3 regions of the Pseudomonas sp. EA_5y_Pfl2_R50 genome follow, and region 3 is predicted to be linked to each of the others. Evidence: predicted binding sites of a transcription regulator. Region 3 holds the regulator's gene; each other region holds the start of a gene.
What was found. The regulator sigma-54, encoded in region 3, starts transcription at its own class of promoters, with help from an activator protein. The targets are predictions, from matches to a motif close to ANTGGCATNNANNTTGCTNT.
Positions count from the first base shown of each region.

Region 1 (3,265 bases), on a different contig from region 3:
AGCTGATTATTCCAGTGCAACAAACTCAACGTCATGTCCGGCCAACTGAGCAGGCTGAGGTGTGGGCGTTCGCTTGTGTTGGGGTGTTGGGCGTCGCGCAGGGTGGGGATGACTTGATGGGTGAGCCATTCGCGCAGGGCTCGGTATTCGGGGCAGTAGTGGTAGACGAGGAGGGCGTAGATGCCTGATTCGCTGATCAGCAGGGTGTTTTCGATCTGGTTGTGGATCAGGGTTTTGCGGGTTTGGTATTGGTCGGGGTCGAGTTTTCGCAGGATGCGTTCGTTTAGGTAGATGTGGAGCAATCGCCCGAGGTCGCGGGCGGAGAACCAGGGTTGGTTCTGGATGAGAAGGGCGTGGAGGGGGAGTTTGTGGCGGGTGAAGATGCTAGGTGTCAGGTAGTTTTCGTCCATGGTTCAGTTCTCGAATTCAAGTGAAGAAAACTGCTTCTGTTCGTCGCCAAACGAAAAGGGTGGCAGCTATGCGCGGGTTGGCGAACCGGTGAATTCGAAACCGGCAGACCCTGAGGTCTCCCACGCAAAGCCGCCATAACTCGTTGAGAGAAAAAACCTCTCTGTGAGTTTAGTTGCATTGCGTCAAATTCGATCCAGGTCGCCAAACCCGGTGCTGAACATTCAGCATCGGGTGAGCTTAGAAACCTGGGCTTTTCGGCGCAATCGGACGGCGGTGGTGCAGTGTGTAGGACGTTGCCGGGATTTTTGCAGGGCTGCGCATCAAAAGATTGAGCCCGCGCTAATTCCTACACATGAAGCTGAAGGTCGTGCCGACCTTCAATCGCTAGCAGGCTAGCTCCCACAGGGAATTGCGGTGTTATTCCGCAGGCGGCGTCAGCTTGGCTTCCATCTCGGCGACTTTGGCTTCGAGGCTTTCGAGGCGAGCGCGAGTGCGGGCCAGCACCACCATCTGACTATCAAACTCTTCACGGCTGACCAGATCGAGTTTGCTGAAGGCGCTCTGCAGCAGCATCTTGAACTGGCTTTCGATTTCGGCTTTCGGCAGCGGGGTGTCGCCGCTGAACAGGCGGGAGGCGGTGCCGCTCAGGGCGTCGAGGAAGTCTTTGGGCGCGAGCATGGTAGATGTCCTGGAAACAATGGCCGGCAGTGTATCACGCAGTGTCTATAGTCAATCCCGTGGTCAGGGATGCACGCTTTTCGCGCAGCCGGACGGACGGTGACGCACCGTTGTTGTGCGTATCCACCGAGCCTTTTGCGCGCGATGGCTTGCAGCAGCGGCCAAGGGATTGAAATCAGGGGATTTTGGCGAGATGGCAAGGTTTCTGCTTAGTCACCTTCGACCCATGCACTGATGCAGTCGCTGTGACGAATGCAGTGCGGCAGACGGAGCGGGGAGTTTCGTCAGCAGCGGTTAGCTGGCGTCAGTCGGGCAGGTAAGGCCGACGATGCGTTACAAAGCCAGGCACTGCGCTTAGACTTGAGTCGGGTTTGTTTTCCTGGGGCAAGTCCACCAATTCGGGAGAGAGTTTCATGAAGCTAGTCACTGCCATCATCAAGCCGTTCAAGTTGGACGACGTGCGCGAGTCGCTGTCCGAAATCGGCGTGCAGGGCATTACCGTTACTGAAGTCAAAGGCTTCGGCCGGCAGAAGGGTCACACCGAGCTGTATCGCGGCGCGGAATATGTGGTCGATTTTCTGCCCAAGGTGAAAATCGACGTGGCCATCGACGACAAGGATCTGGATCGGGTGATCGAGGCGATCACCAAGGCGGCCAACACCGGCAAGATCGGTGACGGCAAGATCTTCGTGGTCAATCTGGAACAGGCGATTCGCATCCGTACCGGCGAAACCGATACCGACGCGATCTAAGCGCCGCCACAAACCCCAACGCCCCAGGAGAAAACAATATGACTCTGCGTAAATTCGCAGGGCTAGGAGCCCTGTTGTCCATCGTAATGCCAAGCCTTGCAATGGCGGCAGACGAAGTGGCGGCCCCAGTCCTCAATTCCGGCGACACTGCCTGGATGCTCACCTCGACAGCCCTCGTGCTGTTCATGACCATCCCGGGCCTGGCGCTGTTCTACGGCGGCATGGTTCGCTCGAAAAACATTCTTTCCGTGATGATGCAGTGCTTCGCCATTACCGGTCTGATCAGCATCCTGTGGGTCATTTATGGCTACAGCATTGCGTTCGACACCACCGGCATGGAGCAGGGCGTCGTCAACTTCAACTCGTTCTTCGGCGGCATGGGCAAGGCGTTCCTCGCCGGTGTCACGCCTTCGAGCCTGACAGGTCCCGCGGCGCTGTTCCCTGAGGCGGTGTTCATCACCTTCCAGATGACCTTCGCGATCATCACTCCGGCGCTGATCGTCGGTGCGTTCGCCGAGCGGATGAAGTTCTCCGCGATGCTGATCTTCATGGCTATCTGGTTCACCCTGGTTTACGCGCCAATCGCGCACATGGTCTGGTCCGGCAACGGTGGCCTGATGTGGGACTGGGGCGTACTCGACTTTGCGGGCGGCACCGTGGTGCACATCAACGCCGGTGTGGCCGGTCTGATTGCCTGCCTGGTACTGGGCAAGCGCAAAGGCTTCCCGACCACCCCGATGGCTCCGCACAACCTCGGTTACACCCTGATGGGCGCGGCAATGCTGTGGGTTGGCTGGTTTGGCTTCAACGCCGGCTCCGCTGCAGCAGCCAACGGCACCGCCGGCATGGCGATGCTGGTGACTCAGATCGCTACCGCTGCTGCCGCGCTGGGCTGGATGTTTGCCGAGTGGGTCACCCACGGCAAGCCAAGCGCTCTGGGCATCGCCTCGGGTGTGGTGGCCGGTCTGGTCGCGATTACTCCGGCTGCCGGCACCGTGGGCCCGATGGGCGCCCTGGTGATTGGTCTGGCGGCGGGCGTAGTGTGCTTCTTCTGCGCCACCACCCTGAAACGCAAACTCGGTTATGACGATTCCCTGGATGCCTTCGGCGTGCACGGTATCGGCGGTATCCTCGGCGCGATCCTTACCGGTGTCTTTGCTGCGCCGGCTCTGGGTGGCTTCGGCACCGTCACCGACATCGGTGCGCAAGTCTGGATTCAGATCAAGGGCGTTGGCTTCACGGTGATCTACACCGCGATCGTCACCTTCATCATCCTCAAGGTACTGGACGCCGTAATGGGTCTGCGTGTAACCGAGGAAGAAGAGTCGGTCGGTCTCGATCTGGCGCAACACAACGAACGCGGCTACAACCTGTAAGTACGCGCACTCAAAAACTTGCCCGGCTCGCCGGGCATTTTTTTGTCT
Region 1 is NZ_CAXAPT010000006.1:257-3,521, forward strand. It holds gene AACY19_RS11720 (BRO-N domain-containing protein) at 1-410, opposite strand, end outside; gene AACY19_RS11725 (accessory factor UbiK family protein) at 829-1,089, opposite strand; gene glnK (P-II family nitrogen regulator) at 1,503-1,841, shown strand; gene AACY19_RS11735 (ammonium transporter) at 1,880-3,217, shown strand.
Region 1: glnK (P-II family nitrogen regulator) is a predicted target of sigma-54. The motif match lies at 1,282-1,301, and genes of this name have one in related genera.

Region 2 (3,265 bases), on a different contig from region 3:
TGAACTTCAGCCAGTTGCTCGACGATGAGCTGCAAGTGGTGCTGGTTTTCGGCAACGATGTGCCGCGTGTGCTGGAGCTGTGCGCTGAAGTCGGCATCGCTGCCGCACCATCCCTCGAAGCGCTTAAAGTCGCCGTTCACGTTTAAATGCAATAAAAGGGAACCCTGCGCGTGACCGTCTATCCTAAAAGTGCATGCCACTATTCTGGAGCGACACCATGGGTTCCACGTTCAACGGTCTGATCGGCCTGATCATTCTTGCCCTCGACATCTGGGCCATCATCAACGTCCTGAAAAGCGGCGCGACCACCGGGATGAAAATCGTCTGGGTGCTGCTGATCATCCTGCTGCCGGTGCTGGGTCTGATCATCTGGGCGATTGCCGGACCACGGGGCAACGTGCGGATCTGACGCTGGAAACAACGCCAATCCCCTGTGGGGGCGGGCTTGCTCGCGAAAACGGACTGTCAGCCAACCTATTTGTTGAGTGATAAACCGCCTTTGCGAGCAGGCTCGCTCCCATATTTGTCATGTCAGTCTGAAGATGTCGTTTTCTTCATGTTCGCCCGCTGCAATCCTTTTGAACCAACTTTCGGCGTGCACAGTCGAGATAGTGGTAAGCCCATTTGCGGGTTTGATCGAGGAGGCACCGATGCAAAAGTGGAAAGTCACTTTCGTGGACGATCATGGTGAAATTGTCGATGAGGTGTTCGAGCGCGCGCAATGCCCCAGCGATGACGAGGCCGCTCGGCTGATCAAGGCACGGCTCCTGCCCATCGCCGCCGAACTGGATCTCAACGATCTGGAAGGTCGCACCACCGATGCCGGGGTGAAAAACCTGAAGTCCCAGAACAGCATCGAAATCCGCAGCATTACTCCTGTCTGAGATTCTTCCTGTCACCTTTCACACCAGGCCTTGGCAGCGGCTCCAGGTTGGGGCTACTCTGCAAGCGAGATCAGCGAACGGATCGCTAAGGTCTGGTCTTGTCAGCTACATGCTTGTTCCCGCGTGCAACCACGTTGCCGTAGTACTTTGGCCCAAGGCCCGGGGCGGGAATACGGAAAGTCTATCCATCTATGCGAGGGGGACGATTCATGAGCACAGCCTATCAAGAAGACATCAGCAGCAATGTTCTGCGCCGCATGAAAGAAGGCGGTTTCGATTTTTCCCGTTTCCATCCCATCGAGTTCTACGCCATTTTCCCGGACGAGGAGCGGGCGCGCAGGGCGGCAGGCAAGTTTCGCGGTGAATCCATCAATGCCCAGGTCAGTGCGCGCGACGACGGCGCCTGGTCGCTGGAATTGAGCAAAGTGATGTACGCGACCTATGACGACATTGGCGATTTCGAGCAGGGCTTTTCGGCGGTGGTCGAGCCCTTGGGTGGCATCATCGAGGGCTGGGGCGTGAAGCAGGAGGTGCGCAATCGTCACCGTTTGAACTGATCTCTGGTTTCATTTGTTGAACAGCGGCTGACCTTCGGGTTGGCCGTTGTTTTTTACGATCTCTGCTTTTGCTTTCAAAACGTTTCCAAAAGGCAAAAAAAAGCCACCGGAGAGGGTGGCTAAAAGGGAAGACCGATAAGGAGAGGAAACCGGTCAGGGTTAAAGCGGGGCGGGCTACCGAGGCAATCCAGATCAGTTGAGCCGGGCGCTTCGTGACGGTGTAGCCGGCGAAGTGTTGCAGCGAATGCGCGGATTATCCGCAGGCAGCGTCGGGCAGTGAAATCAACTCTGACTATGCTGGTGATAGGCGATGCAGTGCGTCGCAATGAAGCGGGGGCAATCAGGTTGGGGCATTTGCCGCACAGGAATGGTGCGGTGTCTGTGGCGTGAATATCCAACCGATTGAAATCAAAGCGTTTATGCCGATGGCACGGGCCTTGCGAAGGTCTGTATGTCCGGGTGACAAGGAGTACGGCATGATCCGCACCTATTTTGATGAAATGTACGATGCCGGCGGCCAGGTCCGCCCGCATTATCGGGAGTTCGCCCGATGGCTGGCTGACACGCCTGACGAGCTGCTGGCCCAACGGCGACGCGAGGCCGATCTGCTGTTTCATCGTGCCGGGATTACCTTCACGCTCTATGGGGACGAGCAGGGCACCGAGCGCCTGATTCCTTTCGACACCATTCCGCGCAGCATTCCCGCCAGCGAATGGCGGATTGTCGAGCGCGGCTGCATCCAGCGGGTCAAGGCGTTGAACATGTTCCTCGCCGACCTTTATCACGAGCAGCGCATCATCAAGGCCGGGATCATTCCCGCCGAGCAGGTGCTGGCCAACGAGCAATACCAATTGGCGATGCAGGGCCTGGATCTGCACCGCGATATCTATTCGCATATCTCCGGAGTCGATCTGGTGCGCGATGGCGACGGCACGTACTACGTGCTCGAAGACAACCTGCGCACCCCGAGCGGCGTGAGTTACATGCTCGAAGACCGCAAGATGATGATGCGCCTGTTCCCGGAGTTGTTTGCCGCCCAGCGCATCGCCCCGATCGATCACTACCCGAATCTGCTGCTCGACACCCTCAAAAGCTCCAGTGCGATTGATAACCCGAGCGTGGTCGTGCTGACCCCCGGGCGCTTCAACAGTGCGTTTTTCGAGCATGCGTTTCTCGCCCGGGAAATGGGCGTGGAGTTGGTCGAGGGCGCGGATCTGTTCGTGCGCGACGACAAGGTTTTCATGCGCACCACCGACGGCCCGAAAGCAGTGGACGTGATCTATCGCCGGCTCGACGACGCATTTCTCGATCCGTTGGCGTTCAACCCGGATTCGATGCTCGGTGTGCCGGGGCTGCTGTCGTCGTATCGCTCGGGCAACGTCGTGCTGGCAAACGCCATCGGCACCGGTGTGGCGGACGACAAGTCGGTTTATCCGTTTGTCACCGACATGATCCGCTTCTACCTCGATGAAGAACCGATCCTGAAGAACGTGCCGACCTGGCAATGCCGTAACCCATCTGAACTTTCCCATGTGCTGGCCAATCTTCCAGATCTGGTGGTCAAGGAAACCCAAGGCTCTGGCGGTTACGGAATGCTGGTAGGGCCGGCCTCAACCAAAGCGGAAATCGATGCCTTCCGCGAGCGCATCAAGGCCAAGCCTCACGCCTACATTGCGCAACCGACGCTGTCGCTGTCGACCTGTCCGACCTTTGTCGAAAACGGCATTGCCCCGCGCCATATCGACTTGCGTCCGTTTGTTCTGTCCGGTCGCGAAACCCGGGTTGTGCCCGGCGGTTTGACCCGCGTGGCGCTGCGCGAAGGCT
Region 2 is NZ_CAXAPT010000021.1:28,810-32,074, forward strand. It holds gene AACY19_RS25605 (hypothetical protein) at 1-146, shown strand, start outside; gene AACY19_RS25610 (PLDc N-terminal domain-containing protein) at 218-409, shown strand; gene AACY19_RS25615 (hypothetical protein) at 651-884, shown strand; gene AACY19_RS25620 (ribonuclease E inhibitor RraB) at 1,094-1,441, shown strand; gene AACY19_RS25625 (circularly permuted type 2 ATP-grasp protein) at 1,918-3,265, shown strand, end outside.
Region 2: AACY19_RS25625 (circularly permuted type 2 ATP-grasp protein) is a predicted target of sigma-54. The motif match lies at 1,866-1,885, and genes of this name have one in related genera.

Region 3 (3,265 bases):
CCTGTCGATCGACAGCGGCCAGATCGTCGGCCTGCTCGGTCCCAACGGCGCCGGCAAAACCACCTGCTTCTACATGATCGTCGGCCTGGTCCAGGCCGATCAGGGTCGCGTACTGATCGACGACCTGGACGTCAGCCACCAGCCCATGCACGGTCGCGCCAAGGCGGGTATCGGCTATCTGCCGCAAGAAGCGTCGATCTTCCGCAAACTGTCGGTGGCCGACAACATCATGGCGATCCTCGAGACCCGCCAGGAACTCGACAAGGCCGGCCGTCGCAAGGAACTGGAAAGCCTGCTGCAGGAATTCCATATCAGCCACATCCGCGACAACCTTGGCATGAGCCTGTCCGGTGGTGAACGCCGCCGGGTAGAAATTGCCCGCGCCCTGGCGACCGCGCCGAAATTCATTCTGCTCGACGAACCGTTCGCCGGTGTCGACCCGATCTCGGTCGGCGACATCAAACAGATCATCCATCACCTCAAGGCCAAAGGCATCGGCGTACTGATCACCGACCATAACGTGCGCGAGACCCTGGATATCTGCGAAACCGCTTATATCGTCAACGACGGTCAATTGATTGCCGAAGGCGACGCAGAAACCATCCTGGCCAATGACCTGGTCAAGGAAGTGTATCTGGGCCACGAATTCCGCCTGTAAGCACAACAATGCTTCGTGAGCGGTGCGTGCGCTGTATCGATTCAAGCAGTATTTAATACGCTTAATTGTTACAGCGCTCTAGGCAAACACTTCAGTTTCAGGCATATAATTTGCTTAAGTTTGGCGCTCCGGCGCCCTGTAGTGGATGGCGCATAGCGCCGGCGAATAAGGTGTTAAGCCCCTGCCATGAAACCATCGCTAGTCTTGAGAATGGGCCAGCAGCTGACGATGACACCGCAGCTGCAACAGGCCATCCGCCTGCTCCAATTGTCGACCCTGGATCTGCAACAGGAAATCCAGGAGGCTCTGGAATCCAATCCGATGCTCGAACGCCAGGAAGAAGGCGACGACTTCGACAACTCCGATCCCATGGCCGACAACGCCGAACAGAAGCCTAATACAGAGATCCAGGAACCTTCCTACCAGGAAACCGCCCCGACGGTGGACAATCTCGAGGACGGCGAATGGAACGAACGCATCCCCAACGAGCTTCCGGTCGATACCGCCTGGGAAGACGTCTACCAGACCAGCGCCAGCAGCCTGCCCAGCAACGATGATGACGAGTGGGACTTCACCACCCGCACATCCGCCGGCGAAAGCCTGCAAAGTCACCTGCTGTGGCAACTCAATCTCGCACCGATGTCCGACACCGATCGCCTGATCGCCGTTACCCTGATTGATTGCATCAACAATCAGGGCTATCTCGATGAGACCCTCGGAGAGATCCTTGAGGCGTTCGATCCGGAACTGGACATCGAGCTGGACGAAATCGAAGCCGTCCTGCATCGCATCCAGCAGTTCGAACCCGCCGGCATCGGCGCTCGCAACCTCGGCGAATGCCTGCTGCTGCAATTGCGCCAGTTACCCGCCAAGACCCCTTGGCTGGCGGAGGCGAAGCGCCTGGTCAGCGATTACATCGACCTGCTCGGCGGCCGCGACTACAGCCAGCTGATGCGCCGCATGAAGCTCAAGGAAGACGAGCTGCGCCAGGTCATCGAACTGGTGCAGAGCCTCAACCCGCGCCCGGGTTCGCAAATCGAGTCCACCGAAGCCGAATACGTTGTCCCCGACGTTATCGTGCGCAAGGACAACGAGCGCTGGCTGGTCGAACTCAATCAGGAATCGGTGCCGCGTCTGCGCGTCAATGCCCAGTACGCCGGTTTCGTCCGCCGTGCCGACACCAGCGCCGACAACACCTTCATGCGCAACCAGTTGCAGGAAGCGCGCTGGTTCATCAAGAGCCTGCAGAGCCGCAACGAAACCCTGATGAAAGTAGCCACCCAGATCGTCGAGCATCAGCGCGGTTTTCTGGAGTACGGCGACGAAGCCATGAAGCCGCTGGTTCTGCACGACATCGCTGAAGCGGTGGGCATGCACGAATCGACGATTTCCCGGGTGACTACGCAGAAATTCATGCATACCCCGCGCGGTATTTATGAACTGAAATACTTTTTCTCCAGCCACGTCAGCACCTCCGAAGGCGGCGAATGCTCGTCCACGGCGATCCGCGCGATCATCAAAAAACTGGTTGCAGCGGAAAATCAGAAAAAGCCGTTGAGTGACAGCAAGATCGCTGGTTTACTGGAGGCACAAGGCATTCAGGTGGCTCGCCGCACCGTCGCCAAGTACCGCGAATCCCTCGGGATCGCGCCTTCGAGCGAACGCAAGCGGTTGATGTAAGCCACGTTACAGCGTTCCAGTGGCAGGCTCTTCGGCCTGCCGCTTTATGCACTGGCAACGAAGGAGAAGCTGTATGCAAGTCAACATCAGTGGACACCAACTGGAAGTGACCCAACCTCTGCGTTCCTATATCGAGGAAAAACTCCAGCGACTGGAGCGCCATTTCGACAAGATAACCAACGTGCAAGTCACGATGTGCGTCGAAAAGCTCAAGCAGAAAATCGAAGCCACCTTGCATATACCCGGCAGCGAAGTGGTCGCCAACGCAGAAGATACCGACATGTACGCTGCGATCGACGCACTGACCGACAAGCTGGATCGCCAACTCAAAAAGCATAAGGAAAAGACCCAGAGCCTCCTCCAGGGCGCAACCGGTCGATAACCCCCCATTCCATGATCCGACTTGAAAGCATCCTGACCCCCGGCCGTTCCATCGTGAACGTGCCGGGCGGCAGTAAAAAGAAAGCCCTCGAACAAATTGCCAACCTGATCGCCCGGGAAGTCCCGGATCTGGAGATGCAAGATGTCTTCGAAGCGCTGGTTGCCCGTGAAAAACTCGGTTCCACCGGTTTTGGCAACGGCATCGCCATCCCTCACTGCCGCCTCAAGGGTTGCCAGTCGCCCATCAGCGCACTGATTCACCTTGAAGCCCCCATTGATTTCGATGCCATCGACGGCGCTCCCGTGGACCTGCTGTTTGTACTGCTGGTACCGGAAGCGGCGACCGAAGCGCACCTGGAACTGCTGCGACAGATCGCCAGCATGCTGGATCGCAAGGAAGTGCGCGAAAAACTTCGAAGCGCTCCGAGCAACGAAGCCTTGTACCAAGTCGTCGTGGACGAACAGAACGGGCACTAATCATGCGTTTGATCATCGTCAGTGGCCGCTCCGGCTCGGGTAAAAGTACCGCCCTGGATGTCCTCGAAG
Region 3 is NZ_CAXAPT010000004.1:188,184-191,448, reverse strand. It holds gene lptB (LPS export ABC transporter ATP-binding protein) at 1-658, shown strand, start outside; gene AACY19_RS08825 (RNA polymerase factor sigma-54) at 845-2,338, shown strand; gene hpf (ribosome hibernation-promoting factor, HPF/YfiA family) at 2,412-2,720, shown strand; gene ptsN (PTS IIA-like nitrogen regulatory protein PtsN) at 2,732-3,196, shown strand; gene rapZ (RNase adapter RapZ) at 3,199-3,265, shown strand, end outside.